DNA from 2 places in the Bradyrhizobium japonicum USDA 6 genome. Region 2 is predicted to be linked to the other one. Evidence: predicted binding sites of a transcription regulator. Region 2 holds the regulator's gene; the other holds the start of a gene.
What was found. The regulator LexA, encoded in region 2, represses DNA repair genes until DNA is damaged. The targets are predictions, from matches to a motif close to TGTTCNNNNTGTGTTCNG.

Region 1 (7,857 bases), 3.7 Mb from region 2:
GAGAACAGCAGCCAGCCGCGCCGCCGTCCGAACGCGCGGGTAAACAGCGGCACATGCAGCGCATCCACCAGCGGCGCCCACAGGAATTTCAGCGTGTAGGGCGTGCCGACCAGCGCAAATAGCCCGATGGTCTTGAGATCGACCCCGGCCTCGCGCATCCACACCAGGAGCGTCGAGCCCGACAGCGCCAGCGGCAGCCCGGACGAGAAGCCGAGGAACAGCACGATCAGCACCCGCGGTTGCAGGTACACGGCCAGGCCGTCGCGCCAGGAGGTAGGGGCCGTGTCGGGGCTGGCAGGGGAGGTCGCGTCGGGTGCGGTCATGGGGAGGTGTTAGCAGATTCTGAAGGAAAAGCCTCGTGGTAGCCGGTGAGGCGGGAGACGCCTCAACACCCTCGGTGTCATCGTCCGCGAAGGCGAACGATCCAGTAATCACCAGCGCCTCGATCCAATCACGGCTGCCACGGCGTACTGGATACCCCGCCTTCGCGGGGTATGACAGTGTGCCTCAAAACTCACTCTCCCGCCTGGAGCTTCCTCGGGAACAGCTCCGCGGCACCTGCCGCCACCAGATGCGGACCCTCCGGCGCATCGGTCTTGCTGAAATCGAGCTCCTCGATTCGCCTGGCGCGCTTCTCGATCTTGTCGGCGGAGATCAGCACCTGTCGGACGTCCTCGTTCGCATCGGCAAAATGCTTCTGCAATTTCAGCACGCGGTCGCGCAGGCGTCCCAAATCGTCGCCGAGCTTGATCACCTCGGTGCGGATCTGGTCGGCGGCGTCGCGCATGCGCGCGTCTTTCATGATCTGCTGCATCACCTGGATCGCGAGCATCAGCAGCGACGGCGACACCAGCACGACGCGGGCGCGATAGGCCTTCTGGATCACGTCGTCGAAACCGTCATGAATCTCGGCATAGACCGATTCCGACGGCACGAACATCAGCGCCGTCTCCTGGGTCTCGCCGGCGACGAGATATTTGTCGGCGATGTCGCTGACATGCTTCATCACGTCGCCGCGCAGCCGCTGCGTGGCGACGCGCCGCTCCTCGTCGGTGCGGGCGTCGTGCAGCGCGGTCATCGCCTCCAGCGGAAATTTTGCGTCGATGCAGAGCGGGCGCTGGTCGGGCAGGAACACCACGCAATCCGGCCGCTTTCCGGTCGAGAGCGTGAACTGGAACTCGTAGGCGCCCTTCGGCAAGCCGTCCTGGACGATCGCCTCCATCCGCGCCTGGCCGAAGGCGCCGCGTGACTGCTTGTTGGCGAGCACGTCGCGCAGGGTCGTCACCTGTGTGGTGAGGTCGGTGAGGTTCTTGTGCGCGTTGTCGATGATGCCGAGCCGCTCGTGTAGCGCGCGCAGGCTCTCCATGGTGTTGCGGGTCGAATGTTCCATGGACTGGCCGACCCGATGGGTCACCGAATCCAGCCGCTCGTTGACCGCGCGCGCCATGTCGGCCTGGCGGCCGGCCAGCGCCTGGGTCATGGCGTCGGCCCGGCCGGCAGCTTCGCTCTGGGCGCGCAGCACTTGGCTGAGGCGCTCCTCGAGCTCGTCGGCGCGGATGGCATTGGCCATGGCGAGTTCCGCACCGCGCCGTCCCGAGCGCGCGATCACCACCGCGATCACCACCAGCAGGATGACGATGAGGGCGCCGAACCCGATCAGCGCATCGATGGTGCGGACCGGCCAGTCGCCAGCCAGGAAAATGATCTCGTTCATGGCGGCCGTTGTAGCCGATTCGACACCCTCCGCGAACGAATAGCGAACATTTATGGTTAACAGCCCCCTAATTTTTATGGTTAACGAAACCTGAAGTTTTATGGTTAGCGGAGGGTTAACGGAGTTCCTCGCCGCATTGACCGCATCCGGCATGCGGCTTAAATCGCGGCCATGGCCCTCAGAGAAATCATCATCCTGCCCGACAAGCAGCTGCGTCTGGTCTCCAAGCCGATCGAGAAGGTCACGACGGAGATCCGCAAGCTTGCCGACGACATGTTCGAGACCATGTACGACGCGCCCGGCATCGGGCTCGCGGCGATCCAGATCGCGCAGCCCTTGCGGCTGATCACCATGGACCTCGCCAAGCCTGACCCGGACGGCGAGACCAAGCCGGAGCCGCGCGTCTTCATCAACCCTGAAATCATCGCATCCTCTGAAGACCTGTCGGTCTACGAGGAAGGCTGCCTCTCGATTCCCGAATATTACGAGGAGGTCGAACGTCCCGCCAAGGTGCGCGTGCGCTTCACCGATCTCGACGGAAAGGTGCATGAGGAGGATGCCGAAGGCCTCTACGCCACCTGCATCCAGCACGAGATCGACCATCTCAACGGCGTGCTGTTCGTCGACTATCTGTCAAAACTCAAGCGCGACCGCGTGATGAAGAAGTTCGAGAAAGCCGCCAAGCGCGCGGAGTGAGTTTAGGTGCTGCTCCATACTCCGCTGAGCTCCCTGCCCCCTTGCGGGGAGGGCATAGGCCGCCTTCGGCGGCCGTCCTTTAGATGGACGCCGAAGCGAAGCTTCGGCTATGGGAGAGGGGTAGCCCAGCAAAAGGCGCTTGTCGTTTGCGAGTGCCAACAACAGGCGCCCGCGCTCATATACCGAGAGAGCGCGTCGTGTGGCACCCCTCTCCCTAGCCCTCCCCCGCAAGGGGGAGGGAACGCAGCGAGTTCCGTTGATGCCCCTCCGCCTGATCTTCATGGGCACGCCCGATTTCTCCGTGCCGACGCTGCTCGAGCTGGTCTCGCATGGCCACGAGATCGCGGCGGTCTATACCCGCGCGCCAAAGCCCGGCGGGCGGCGCGGCCTGCAATTGCAGCCGACCCCGGTCGAGGAAGCCGCGCGGAAGCTCGGCGTGCCCGTGCTGACGCCGAAGTCGTTGAAGACGCCCGAAGCGCTCGACGAGTTTCGTGCCTTCGACGCCGATGCCGCGGTCGTCGTCGCCTATGGCATGATCCTGCCGCAGGCGATCCTCGATGCGCCGAAGCTCGGCTGTTACAATCTGCACGCCTCGCTGCTGCCGCGCTGGCGCGGCGCCGCGCCGATCAACCGCGCGATCATGGAAGGTGATGCCGAGAGCGGCGTGATGGTGATGAAGATGGATGTCGGCCTCGACACCGGCGACGTCGCCATGGCCGAGCGCATCGCGATTCCCGACAACATGACCGCGGTCGATCTGCATGACCGTCTCTCCCGGCTCGGTGCCGATCTGATGGTGCGCGCGATGGCCGCGCTCGCCCGCGGCGGGCTCCAGCTCAAAAAGCAGAGCGAGGATGGCGTCACCTACGCCGCCAAGATCGACAAGGCCGAAGCCCGGATCGACTGGACCAGGCCCGCGCGCGCCGTGCTGCGCCACATCCATGGCCTGTCGCCGTTTCCCGGCGCCTGGGCCGAGCTCGAGAATGCGCGCGTGAAAATCCTGCGCTGCGAGCTGGCCAAAGGATCGGGCGAGCCTGGTGCGGTGCTGGACGATCAGCTCACCATCGCCTGCGGCGAGGAGGCGATCCGCATCGTCGAGCTCCAGCGCGAGGGCAAGGGCCGGATGCAGGCCGCGGACTTCTTACGCGGCGTGCCGCTGAAAGCAGGCGTCAAATTCACCTGACGCTGTCATACCCCGCGAAGGCGGGGTATTTCTCGGTCGAACCGATAGGCCGCGGCGTACTGGATCGCCCGGTCCCGGCTCCGCCAAGGCTACGCCGAGGCCCACACGAGCGCTCGGCACGCCGAAGCTTCAGCGAAGGCGGCAAGCCGGGCGATGACAGCAGAACTGGAAACTGATGCCCCGCTACAAGCTCACCATCGAATATGACGGCGCGCCGTTCTTCGGCTGGCAGGTGCAGGACACGCTGCCGTCCGTGCAGGGCGCGTTAGAGGCGGCGGTGAAGGCGATGACCGGCGCGGATCTGCGCGTGCACGGTGCGGGCCGCACCGACGCCGGCGTGCATGCGCGCGGCCAGGTCGCGCATGTCGACATCGACAAGCAGTTTCCGCCGGGCCGTTTTCGCGACGGGTTGAATGCGCATCTGCGCCCCCATCCGATCGCGGTGCTGGAGGCCGAGATCGTCCCTGACACCTTCGAGGCACGCTTCTCGGCCGTGAAGCGTCACTACCGCTACCGCGTCGTCAACACCCGCGCCAATCTCGCGCTCGATATCGGCCACGCCTGGCGCGTGCCGCGCCGGCTCGATGCCGATGCGATGCATGCGGCGGCACAACGTCTGCTCGGCAAGCACGATTTCACGACGTTCCGCGACACCGAGTGCCAGGCGAAATCGCCGGAGAAGACGCTCGACCAGCTCGACGTGCTGCGCGACGGCCGCGAGATCACGATTGTCACCTCGGCGCGCTCATTCCTGCACAGCCAGGTGCGCTCGATGGTGGGATCGCTGGTCTGGGTCGGCGAGGGCCGCTGGACCGCGGACGATCTCTCAGCGGCGCTCGCAGCCCGCAACCGCGCGGCGTGCGGCATCGTCGCGCCGCCTGACGGGCTGTATCTGATGAAGGTGGATTATTGAGGAGCGCGTCAGTGCGGAGAGCGCCCGCTCTCGCCGCGCCCACCGCTGTCATGCCCCGGCTTGACCGGGGCATCCAGTACGCCGCGGCTTCTCGGTTCAATCACTGCTGTCTCTGGAATACTGGATCGCCCGATCAAGTCGGGCGATGACAGCGGCGTGCTGGGTGAGGGCAGCGCTTACCCAAAATACCGCGTCAAAATTCCCCGATACACCTGAGTCAATCTCTCCAGATCCACCACCGGCACGCGCTCGTCGACCTGGTGCATGGTCTGGCCGACCAGGCCGAATTCGATCACCGGACAGTAGCTGGAGATGAAGCGCGCGTCCGAGGTGCCGCCCGAGGTCGACAGTTCCGGCTTGCGTCCCGTCACCTCCTCGATCGCGGAGACCGCGAGGTCGGTGAACGGGCCGGGCTTGGTCACGAACACGTTCGAGTTCGAGGGCTCCCAGACGATGCGGGCCTTGATGCGGTTGCCGCAGGCTTTCGTCAGGCGGGTCTCGACCAGCTCGCGCAAGGATGCCTGGGTGTGGTTGTCATTGTAGCGGATGTTGAATTTTGCGCGGGCCTCGCCGGGGATGACGTTGTTGGCCTTGTTGCCGACGTCCACCGAGGTGAATTCGAGATTGGAGGCCTGGAACTGCGCGCTGCCATGGTCGAGCGGCTCGTCACTGATCGCCACGATCAACCGCGAGATATCAGGCACCGGATTGGACGCGCGGTGCGGATAGGCCACATGGCCCTGCACGCCGTCGACATAGAGCGTACCGGATTGCGAGCCGCGGCGGCCGACCTTGATGGTGTCGCCGAGCGTCTCGACATTGGAGGGTTCGCCGAGCACGCAATGGTCGAACTTTTCGCCGCGCTCCGCGGCCCATTTCAGCAGCTTGATGGTGCCGTTGATGGAGACGTCTTCCTCGTCGCCAGTGATCAGGAACGAGATCGAGCCCTTTCCATCGGCCCGCGGCGTGCCGCCGTTGGCTGCGAGATGCTCGAGCACGGCTGCCACCGAGCAGGCGATGCCACCCTTCATGTCGACCGCGCCGCGGCCGTGCAGAAAGCCGTCCTTCACCTCGCCCGAGAACGCGCCGACGCTCCAGGCGTTCTCGTCGCCGGGCGGCACCACGTCGGTGTGGCCGGCGAAGGTGATGTGCGGGCCTTCAGTGCCGATCCGCGCATAGAGATTGTCGACGTCGGCTGTGCCTGGTTCGCTGAAGGTCACGCGGTGGCAGGTGAAGCCGACGGCGTTCAGGGCTTGTTCAAGCACCCCGAGTGCACCGGCATCGGCCGGAGTTACCGAGGGGCAGCGGATGAGATCGCGGGCAATCGAGAGAGCATCGGTCATGCGCCCCGCTTAACATGCATGCCGCCGGGTGGGCTAGCGCTGGGCGGCACCAATTCGAGCTCGCTTTGCTGGTCCCAGCTTTTTGCAGGGGACGAGCCGTCCTCGGTCTTGGCCAATGGATCAGGACCGAACCGGTTATCGCCGACGCTGCCTGATACGATGAACATCTCGACAAACCCCCACAGCCACAGGATGGACGCGACCAGCCAGAACGGAAGCATCCAGGTGGAGTTCGGCAACAGGTCCGAGAACTGGTTGTACAGACCGGGCAGGAAGAAGAACGGGACGAGCCACCAGCCACTCCTGTCGCGATCATGCAGCCGCTTGATCGCCGTCGCGAGATAGATCCAGAGGAACAGCGACAAGCCGAACGCCTTCAGGATCAGGTTGGTGCGATCAACGGGCGTCAGCTAGCGATAGGCCCGGGGATCGACCAGCTTGAAGAGGTCGCCGAGGCCGAAGTCGAAATCGAGTTTCAGGGATAGCTTCAACGCCCCCTCGGCGTCGATGAGGTGGATCACCTGACCGATCACGCCGAGCACGGCCGCCAGCAACGCGACGATCAGCAGCGCCTGCCACAGCAAAGCGCGGTTGATGCGGCCGTCGAAGCGAAAGAGGTACCAGGTCCAGTCCATGGCGAAGGTTCCGGGCAGCGGAGGCCGTCCGGTGATTGGTCGCGATGGAGGGACAGAGGGTTCGATGAGGCAGGCTGGCGCCACTGCTCACCTCTCCCGCTTGCGGGGAGAGGTCGGATCGCACTTGCGATCCGGGTGAGGGGGTACAGGTCTCACGGCAATCTCATCCGTGGAGAGGGGCCCCTCAACCCAACCCTCTCCCCGTAAGAACGGGGAGAGGGAGAAGAGAGAGTCTCAATCCCGCAGCAGCTCGTTGATGCTGGTCTTCGAGCGCGTGCGCTCGTCGACGCGCTTGACGATCACGGCGCAGGCCGTGCTCGGGCCGATGTGGCCGTTCTTCATCGGCTTGCCGGGCAGCGCGCCGGGCACCACCACCGAATATTCCGGCACCTCGCCCATGAAGACCTCGCCGGTCTCGCGGTCGACGATCTTGGTGGAGGCGCCCAGGAACACGCCCATCGCCAGCACCGCGCCCTTGCGCACGATCACGCCTTCGGCGACCTCGGAGCGCGCGCCGATGAAGCAGTCGTCCTCGATGATCACGGGCTCGGCCTGCAGCGGCTCGAGCACGCCGCCGATGCCGGCGCCGCCGGAGATGTGCACGCGCTTGCCGATCTGCGCGCAGGAGCCCACGGTCGCCCAGGTGTCGACCATGGTGCTCTCATCGACATAGGCGCCGAGATTGACGAAGGACGGCATCAGCACGACGTTCTTGGCGATGAAGGCCGAGCGGCGGACGACCGAACCCGGCACCGCGCGAAAACCGGCGTCGCGAAAACGGTTCTCGCCCCAGCCCTCGAACTTCGAGGGCACCTTGTCCCACCAGGTCGCCTTGCCGGAACCGCCGGGAATGACGCCCATGTCGTTGAGGCGGAAGGACAGCAGCACGGCCTTCTTCAGCCATTGATTGACCTTCCACTTGCCGTCGGCCCCGCGCTCGGCGACGCGCGCCTCGCCCTTGTCCAGGATCTCCAGCGCCTGGTCCACGGCCTCGCGCACCTCGCCCTTGGTCGAGGTCGAGATGCCGTCGCGTGCGTCGAAGGCGCTGTTGATGGTGGATTCGAGGGCGGACAGGGACATCGGGATTTCCTCTGGGAAATGAGAATTTTGACGGATTGGGCGCTTTTTCGGGATTTGGCGGGGAGGAGTCAAGGCATACTCGGTCGTCGTCCCGGGGCTCGCTTCGCGCCGCGGGACGACAGCGGTTATCTGGGAGAGAGCCCCGCCAAAAACCCGGTCAGATCATCCGTGACGTGGTCGACATGGGGCGCGTCCCGGCCCTCCAGCTCCCAGTCCTCCCGCACGACTTCCTTGGTACCATCAGGTACCACCAGCACGGTGGTCATGCCGAGCGCGTGCGGGACGGTGAGGTT
Region 2 (7,857 bases):
GAAGAGGTGATCGCGCTCGACGCGGCCTTTCACCGCGTGCTCGCGCGCGACGTCGCCGCGCGGCGCACGCAGCCGCCGCAGGCGATGTCGGCAATGGACGGCTATGCGGTGCGCGCGGTCGATGCGGCGAAGATCGACTCCCAGCTCACCCTGATCGGCGAGGTCGCGGCGGGCCGCCCGTTTGCGGGATCGGTCGGCGCCGGCGAGGCCGTGCGTATCTTCACCGGCGGTGTCGTTCCCGATGGCGCTGATGCGGTCGTGATCCAGGAGGATACGGTCGCGGACGGCAAGCGAATCACGATCAAGGAAGCCGCCGTAACGGGGCGGCACATCCGCCCCGCCGGCGTCGACTTCTCGGAAGGCGAGGTGCTGCTGTGCAAGGGAGCCCGGCTCACCGAGCGCGACCTCGCGCTCGCCGCCGGCATGAATTACCCGCAACTGCCGGTCCGACGACGCCCGAAGGTCGCGATCCTCGCGACCGGCGACGAGTTGGTGATGCCGGGCACCACGCCCGGTCCCGGCCAGATCGTCTATTCCAACGGCTACGCCCTGCACGCGCTCGCCCGCAGCGAGGGCGCCGATACCATCGACCTCGGCGTTGCCGCCGATACGCTGGAGGCCACCACCGCGGGCATCGGCCGCGCGCGGGAGAGCGGCGCCGACATCCTGATCACGACCGGCGGCGCGTCGGTCGGGGACCACGATCTGGTCCAACAGGCGCTGAGGGACGAAGGTATCTCGATGGCGTTCTGGAAGATCGCGATGCGGCCGGGCAAGCCGATGATGAACGGGCGGCTCGGCGCGATGCGCGTGATCGGCCTGCCCGGCAATCCCGTGTCATCCTACGTTTGCGGCTTCCTGTTCATGGTGCCGTTGATTCGCGCGCTTTCGGGCCGTTCGATGATTCATCACCGCCGCGAACGCGCGGTGCTCGGCCGCGACGTCGGCGCCAACGACCAGCGCGAGGATTACCTCCGCGCGCGCCTCGAGCTGCGCGACGACGGCACGCTCCTCGCCCTTCCGGTCAATCACCAGGATTCCTCGCTGCTTGCGAATCTCGCTGTGGCACAGGCACTTCTCGTGCGCGCGCCATTCGCGCCGAGAGCCGAAGCCGGCACACCTTGCGAGGTCTTGCGGCTGCCCGTCTGAGCGCTTCGTTCGCGTGCGTTCCGCGAACTTTGTCGCGTTCACTGTAAATTAAGCAGTTGCGGAACATGTATCGAACATATAGTGTCCGTTCATGATTTGTTTCGAGCATGTAGCGGCTTACTGCTGAATTCAGCGTCTCGGAATCGAACGACATCAACCGGGGGATTTTGGTCGAGATGTTAACGCGCAAACAATACGAACTCCTGCGGTTCATCAGCGAACGGTTGAAGGAAAGCGGCGTGCCGCCCTCCTTCGACGAGATGAAGGACGCGCTCGACCTGCGCTCGAAATCGGGCATCCATCGCCTGATCACCGCGCTCGAGGAGCGCGGCTTCATCCGGCGCCTGCCCAACCGCGCCCGCGCCATCGAGGTGATCAAGCTGCCCGAGCTTCAGGCCGCCGCCGGCAGCCGCCGCGGCTTCACGCCGAGCGTCATCGAAGGCAATCTCGGCAAGGTCCGCACGACTTCGAGCCCGCCGGCGGATGAGGGCGAGCGTCCCGTCGCAGTCCCCGTAATGGGCCGCATCGCGGCCGGCACGCCGATCGAGGCCTTGCAGACCCGCAGCCACACCATCAGCGTACCGCCTGACATGCTCGGCTCGGGCGAACATTACGCGCTCGAAGTACGCGGCGATTCCATGGTCGAGGCCGGCATTCTCGACGGCGACATGGCGCTGATCCAGCGCAACGAGAGCGCCGATACCGGCGATATCGTGGTGGCGCTGATCGACGATGAGGAAGCAACCCTGAAGCGCTTCCGCCGCCGCGGCGCCTCGATCGCGCTCGAGCCCGCCAATGCGGCCTATGAGGTCCGCATCCTGCCGCCCAACCGGGTGAAGATCCAGGGTAAGCTGATCGGGCTGTACCGGAAGTACTGATACCGGACGCGCCGGTATCGGTTGTTTGGCGCCCGCGCGCTTTAGATCGGCATCGCCGATCCGAGCTTGGAGCGGACGATTGTCCGCTCCGGCTGGATAGTCTTTCTGGTTTTGCGCAGATTATCCGGCCCCTTCCCCGGCGGTACATCCTCGGCACGCCGCACGAAGCAGCCCTGCCTCGCGGCCTTCAGGTTCGAGGAGAAGTCATGCGCCAGATCGTTCTGAGCACAGTTGCAGTGGCACTGATCGCAGCTTCAGCGTCGCAAGCCTTGGCCGCGGAAGCCTTGGCCGCGGGCGCGCAATCGCGGCCCCATGTCCGCAAGGACAGCGCCGTGAGCGATCAAACCCGCAAGGCCCGCGACGCAGTCAACCAACCGTCGCAGCCGGCCTGGCAATATCCGGGTTGGTCCGCGCCCGCGGGCCGCTGACGCTCGCAGAATCCACGGGGACGGGCTTTGTTCCCAGTGCATTTGGAAAAGATATTGTGATGGCAGTCTGCGGACTCAAGCCGCAGATTTGCCCTCAACATCGCATATAATCGCGGGCTTCCACTCTGATAGAGGCCTGCGCCTCAGAAGAGGCGCGGGTTGCTATCCCGATTGAGGAGCACCCGATGTGTGACTACAGCCTGCATGCCGTCGCGTCGCGTCCCGCCGAAGTCGGCGAGACGATCGTCACGACAACCTTCCGCGGCACCTCGACGCGCGGCTTTGCCTCTGCGGCCGATCCGACCGTCGCGGTCTGCCTGCTGCCGGGAACGGAGCTCGCCTTCGCCGACAACGTCCGTTACGACAATCGCTGGATCTGGACGCGCACCGTCAATTCGCGCGTCGGCAAGTTCGGCAAGATCGATCCGCACATTCCCGATCGCCATCATGATGCGATCGAATTCCCCGACGGCAAATCCGTGCTGGTGACGCAGCTGGTCGAAGGCCAACGCGCGACCGTGCTGCAACTGCCGGTGACCCAGCCGCTCGGCGAGCGCGAGCACAAGCCGCAGATCATCACCGACAACCGGCCGACCATCACCCGCCTGCCGATCGGCTGACATGACCATTCCCGGCCGGCAGGTCGGGCCAGGATTGAAAATCGCCATCGCCGGCCGAGGCCGGCGAGATGGTGCCGTTCGTGTCCCGCGAAACTCCATCGGGCGGACCTCCTCCCACCGCACGAAGTTTGCGCTGTCCTGCCTGAATTTTGAACGTCCGTTCCGCAGCCAAATGGCCGATGCTTGGTGCGGCTTGAGACGGCGGACACGTTCGATGAAGACCTTCATTCGCGTCGTTGAACTCTGGGTGCCTGACCGCACGCGCATACGGCTGGAATTCGGCGGCGGCCTCTACGGCGAAGGGTTGACCGCGTTCAAGGCCGTGAGCGAAGATCTGCACTTCGGATACGACGAGGGGCTTCCCGGCAAGGCCTGGGCCAGCGGCCACCCCGTGATCCTCACCAGATTCGCCGATTCCTATTTCAAGCGGACCGATCAGGCCATCGCCGCCGGGCTGACCTGCGGCGTGGCGGTGCCGGTGTTTTCAGGCGAATTCCTGCAAGCCGTCATGGTGCTGTTCTGCGGCGACGACGAGGCCCATGTCGGCGCGATCGAGCTCTGGCACAACGATGCCGAAGCCTCCCATGAGATGGGGCTCGTCGACGGCTACTACGGCACCGCCGACATGTTCGAATTCAACTCCCGCCACACCAGATTTCCGCGTGGCTTCGGCCTGCCCGGTCGCATCTGGAAAGCCGGCCTGCCGCTGATCATCAAGGACCTGCACGATGCCAGGAGTTTTCTGCGCTGGGAGGACGCCGCCAAGGTCGGAATCAATCTCGGCGTCGGCGTCCCCTACCGGACCGGCACCGATCAGACCTGGGTGCTGACGTTCCTCTCGGCGCAGGCGACCCCGATTGCGCGACGCTTCGAGATCTGGGTCCCGGACGAGGCCCGTTCGGCGCTGGTCTTCCGCGCCGGCGATTGCAGCGCGCAGACCGACCTCGCCGCGCTCTACGCGACGAAATCCATCGCCAAAGGCGAAGGCAGCATCGGCGGGGCCTGGGCCACCGGCATGCCCGCACTCAACGACGATCTCGCGCGTGACGGCTCGGTCGCGGCCTTGCAGGCCAGCGCCTCTGGACTGAGCCAGATGGTCGTCCTGCCGGTGATCGGCAATGCCAGGCTCGACGCCGTGTTGGCCTGGTATCTGTAACCCGTCCGCTCAATCCTCGGCCTGCAGGTCGGCTTCCGATGGCGTCGCGTCGCGGTTGCGGGGAGCCGCCACCTGCGGCGCAAGGCTCGCGCTGAAATCCGCCTCGCCGGCGGCCGCCGGCGACCATGGACGGTCTGTCCCCCTCGTCTTCGCCGCCTGAACCGCGAAGCCGTCGCCGCTTCGCGTCAGCGCCAGCGCGCCCTGCCTTGCGAGACGCTGCCGGTCGACAACCATCGCCGCGCAATCCGGCGGCGCCGGCCGCGCCGTCACCACCAGCGCGGCACGGCTGCAATCGTCAGCCAGTGAATCGATGCGCAAGGCCAGCGCGACCAGGCGCCCGTCGGCGAGCGGCGTCACGCAGCCGGCCTCGTCGCACGACACGCCGGCGGCCAGTAAGGCACTGCCGGCGTCGCGCGAATCGGCGTCGGCGGCGAGCCATTCCTTCAGAAGAAAACTGTCCTTGCTCGACCTGATCAGATGGAGGTGTCCATCCCTGCCCCGCACCGCGACGCTCTGGCCGTCACCGGCGATCAGGACATCGGGCTGCCGCGCGCACAGTCCCCAGAGGATCGCTGCCAACAACACCACCGCGCCGGCCCAGCGCAACGGCGTGCGCAACAAGCCCATCACGATGATCCCCAAGCTTGCAGCGATCAGCGGTGCGATGCCGAAAGCCGAGATGCGGCCGACTGCGCCCGGCAAAGCGGCCACCCAGCGCGACACCGCAACCATCCAGTCGATGCCGATCCCCATCAACCACCAGAACGGACCATCAAGCCCGAACGGCGCTGCAATCAAACCCAACAGCCCCGCGGGCATCACCAGGGCCGAGACCACCGGCATCGCCCCGAGGTTGGCGAGCACGCCGAATGGGGTGACGCGGTGGAAGTGGAAAGCGGCATAGGGCGTGGTCGCGAGCCCCGCGATCAGCGAGGCCAGGAACAGCATCGCGATCTCACGCCCGCCCCACATTGCAATCCGCGCGGTCGCGGAATGATCGGGCGAAGCAAACAGGTTCGGCATGCCGATCTGCACCAGCGCGACCAGTCCGAGCGTCGCGGCGAAGGACATTTGAAAACTCGGATGCACCAGTGCTTCCGGTGCGACCGCGAGCACGATCAGCGCAGCCACCGCCAGCGTGCGGAAGGTGATGGCACGGCGATCGACCATGACCGCGATCAGCACCACCGCGGTCATGAAGAACGAGCGTTGCGTCGCGACCTCCGCGCCCGACAACAGCAGATAGAACGCGGCTGCGACCAGGGCGGCGGCCGCCGACCATTTCTTGATGGCAAAGCCGGCCGCCATTCCAGGGATCAGCGCCAGCAGCGCGCGCACCGCGAAGAAGACCACGCCGGCGACGACCGCCATGTGATAGCCGGAAATCGAGAGCACATGGCCGAGCCCTGAGATGAACATGGCGTCGTTGACGGGCGTGCTGATCGCATCGCGCCGGCCCGTGAGCAGCGCGGTCGCAATCGCCCGGTTGTCGCCCTCGAGCGTGGCGCGGATGCGCGCGTCGATCGCATCGCGCAGCCCCTGCATGAAGGCGGCATAACGTAGCCGCAAGCCACCGGCATCCGGCGGCACCGATGCCGCAATCGTGCCCATCACGAAGCCGGAGGCGCCGATGCCCTGGAAGAACATGTCGCGCGAAAAGTCGTAGCTGCCGGGGCGCACCGGCGACAACGGCGGCAACAGCCGCGCCTTCAACTGCACGAAGCTGCCGACTTCGGGCGCAGTTCCCTTGCGCACCGAGAGGCGCACGCGCTCGAGCTTGACGTCGCTGCGCTGCGCATCCATCGCCGTGACGCGCAGCACGAAGCGGTCGGTGCGCTCACGGATGTCGCGGGTCTCGACGAAGCCCGACAGCGAGACGGAATAAAGCGGCTTTGCGAGCACCGTGTGCGCGATCCGCACGGTCTTCCAGGTCGCCGTGGCATGACCGGCCGCGACCGCCGCGATCATGATCGCCGGCGCAAACAACCGGCTCCGCCGCAACAGCACGGCGCCGAGCATGAGTGCGATGGCCGTTGCGGCAACGACCCACAGCACCGGTTCATGATCGGCGGCAAAGTAGAGCGCGATACCGCCGCCGAACGCGACCGGCACCCACGGCAACAATCGCCCGGCGCCGGCCTCGGCGCGTGCCCATTGGCGCAGGGTCTCGGCCAGCGACGTCCAGAGGTCGAACCCTGCCGGCGCGAGGCCGCGCGCGGACGCAGCTCGGCCGACGGGCCAAGTCCCCGCAATCCAAGTCCCCGCGATCCCCTGGGACCGAACTGGCCGGCCCGGCTCCGCCATTCCCTGCACCTTACGATACGCGACAGGCCGGGAGGCTACCGGAACGTGCAGGCAGGCGAATAGCGGTACGGATCAGGAACGGAGCGAAGGTCTCCCTATTTTTCCTCTTCCATCGTCACGGCAACGTCCGCCTTGGCCGAGAGCCGGACCTTGTTGCCCTCGACACCGGCGACGAGGCCCTTGTCGATGAAGTGATGGTGGCCCTTGTGGCTGCCCTCGCCGCTGTCCTTCTTGGTCAGCTTGATGCGATGGCCCTCGACCTTGTCGACTGTGCCGATGTGGACGCCATCGGCGCCGATGACTTCCATATGCTCTGCGATGTTCTGCATGGTGAGATCCTCGGATAGACCCCACACAACGCCTGGGACGACCTTCCGTTCGCTGCCCGCCAGACGTCACGGAGAAATTGAGCTAGTGCAATCTCCTGCGCAAACGCCCCCGGGCGCGGGTCGATTGAGCCGAAAGTCTCATAAGGTGCCTGCCCCTGGTGGGATTACACTATGGTTCCCCGCCTCCCCGGCAGACGGGCAAGGCAGTGGAGGGCTCGCGGTTCTAAGGCCGCTGGAGCTCACCCCAGGTGGACCAAAACTCCCCTGAGGTCAGGCGTTGCCGACGCAATTCGTGAACAGGCGCACGCAACACCGCGCATCACGCACTCCGCGAGAAGATCGACCGCTGAAACAACGCGAGGAGACATCTTGAAACCATAGGAGTTGCAAATGCCCATGCAAATACCGAGCGATTTTCGCCGCGTGATCATCGCTGCATCGGTGGGAAACGTCATCGAATGGTATGATTTCTATATCTTTGGCAGCTTGGCCGCAGTTCTGTCGGTCAAGTTCTTCGAGCAATCCCACCCGATCGCAGCCCTCCTCAGCACAATCGCGCTCTTTACGGCAGGATTTCTCATCCGTCCGCTAGGGGCATTCCTGTTCGGATGGATGGGTGACCGGGTCGGCCGCAAATACACCTTTCTCATCACGCTCAGCGGAATGGGGCTGGGCACAGGAGCCATCGGATTGACCCCGACCTATCAGTCGATCGGACTGACGGCCGCGTTCATTCTCTTTGGCTTGCGCATGATCCAGGGCCTGTGCCTGGGCGGCGAATATGGCGGCGCCATTACCTATGTCGCCGAGCATGTACCCGACGATCGGCGCGGCTACTACACCGGTTGGCTGCAGACCTCGCCCACGCTCGGGATCGTGGTATCGCTCGCCGTGATCGTTCTGACCCGAACCTGGTTCGGCAATCAGGCCTTCGACGAGTGGGCGTGGCGCGTTCCGTTCCTGGTGTCGTTCCTGCTGGTGGCCATCGCCATT

Region 1: BJ6T_RS05890 (DNA recombination protein RmuC) is a predicted target of LexA. The motif match lies at 1,746-1,763, and genes of this name have one in related genera.

Annotation. Positions count from the first base shown of each region.
Region 1 covers NC_017249.1:1,291,457-1,299,313, forward strand. Annotated here, with positions in the region: gene BJ6T_RS05885 (AmpG family muropeptide MFS transporter) at 1-323, opposite strand, end outside; gene BJ6T_RS05890 (DNA recombination protein RmuC) at 515-1,714, opposite strand; gene def (peptide deformylase) at 1,886-2,410, shown strand; gene fmt (methionyl-tRNA formyltransferase) at 2,670-3,593, shown strand; gene truA (tRNA pseudouridine(38-40) synthase TruA) at 3,769-4,506, shown strand; gene dapE (succinyl-diaminopimelate desuccinylase) at 4,683-5,849, opposite strand; gene BJ6T_RS48130 (DUF805 domain-containing protein) at 5,846-6,259, opposite strand; gene BJ6T_RS48135 (hypothetical protein) at 6,260-6,484, opposite strand; gene dapD (2,3,4,5-tetrahydropyridine-2,6-dicarboxylate N-succinyltransferase) at 6,719-7,564, opposite strand; gene BJ6T_RS05930 (pyrimidine 5'-nucleotidase) at 7,690-7,857, opposite strand, start outside.
Region 2 covers NC_017249.1:4,957,099-4,964,955, reverse strand. Annotated here, with positions in the region: gene BJ6T_RS23515 (molybdopterin molybdotransferase MoeA) at 1-1,149, shown strand, start outside; gene lexA (transcriptional repressor LexA) at 1,326-2,027, shown strand; gene BJ6T_RS23505 (hypothetical protein) at 2,234-2,455, shown strand; gene BJ6T_RS47360 (hypothetical protein) at 2,641-3,075, shown strand; gene BJ6T_RS23495 (GAF domain-containing protein) at 3,290-4,231, shown strand; gene BJ6T_RS23490 (ComEC/Rec2 family competence protein) at 4,241-6,535, opposite strand; gene BJ6T_RS23485 (DUF2171 domain-containing protein) at 6,631-6,864, opposite strand; gene BJ6T_RS23480 (MFS transporter) at 7,255-7,857, shown strand, end outside.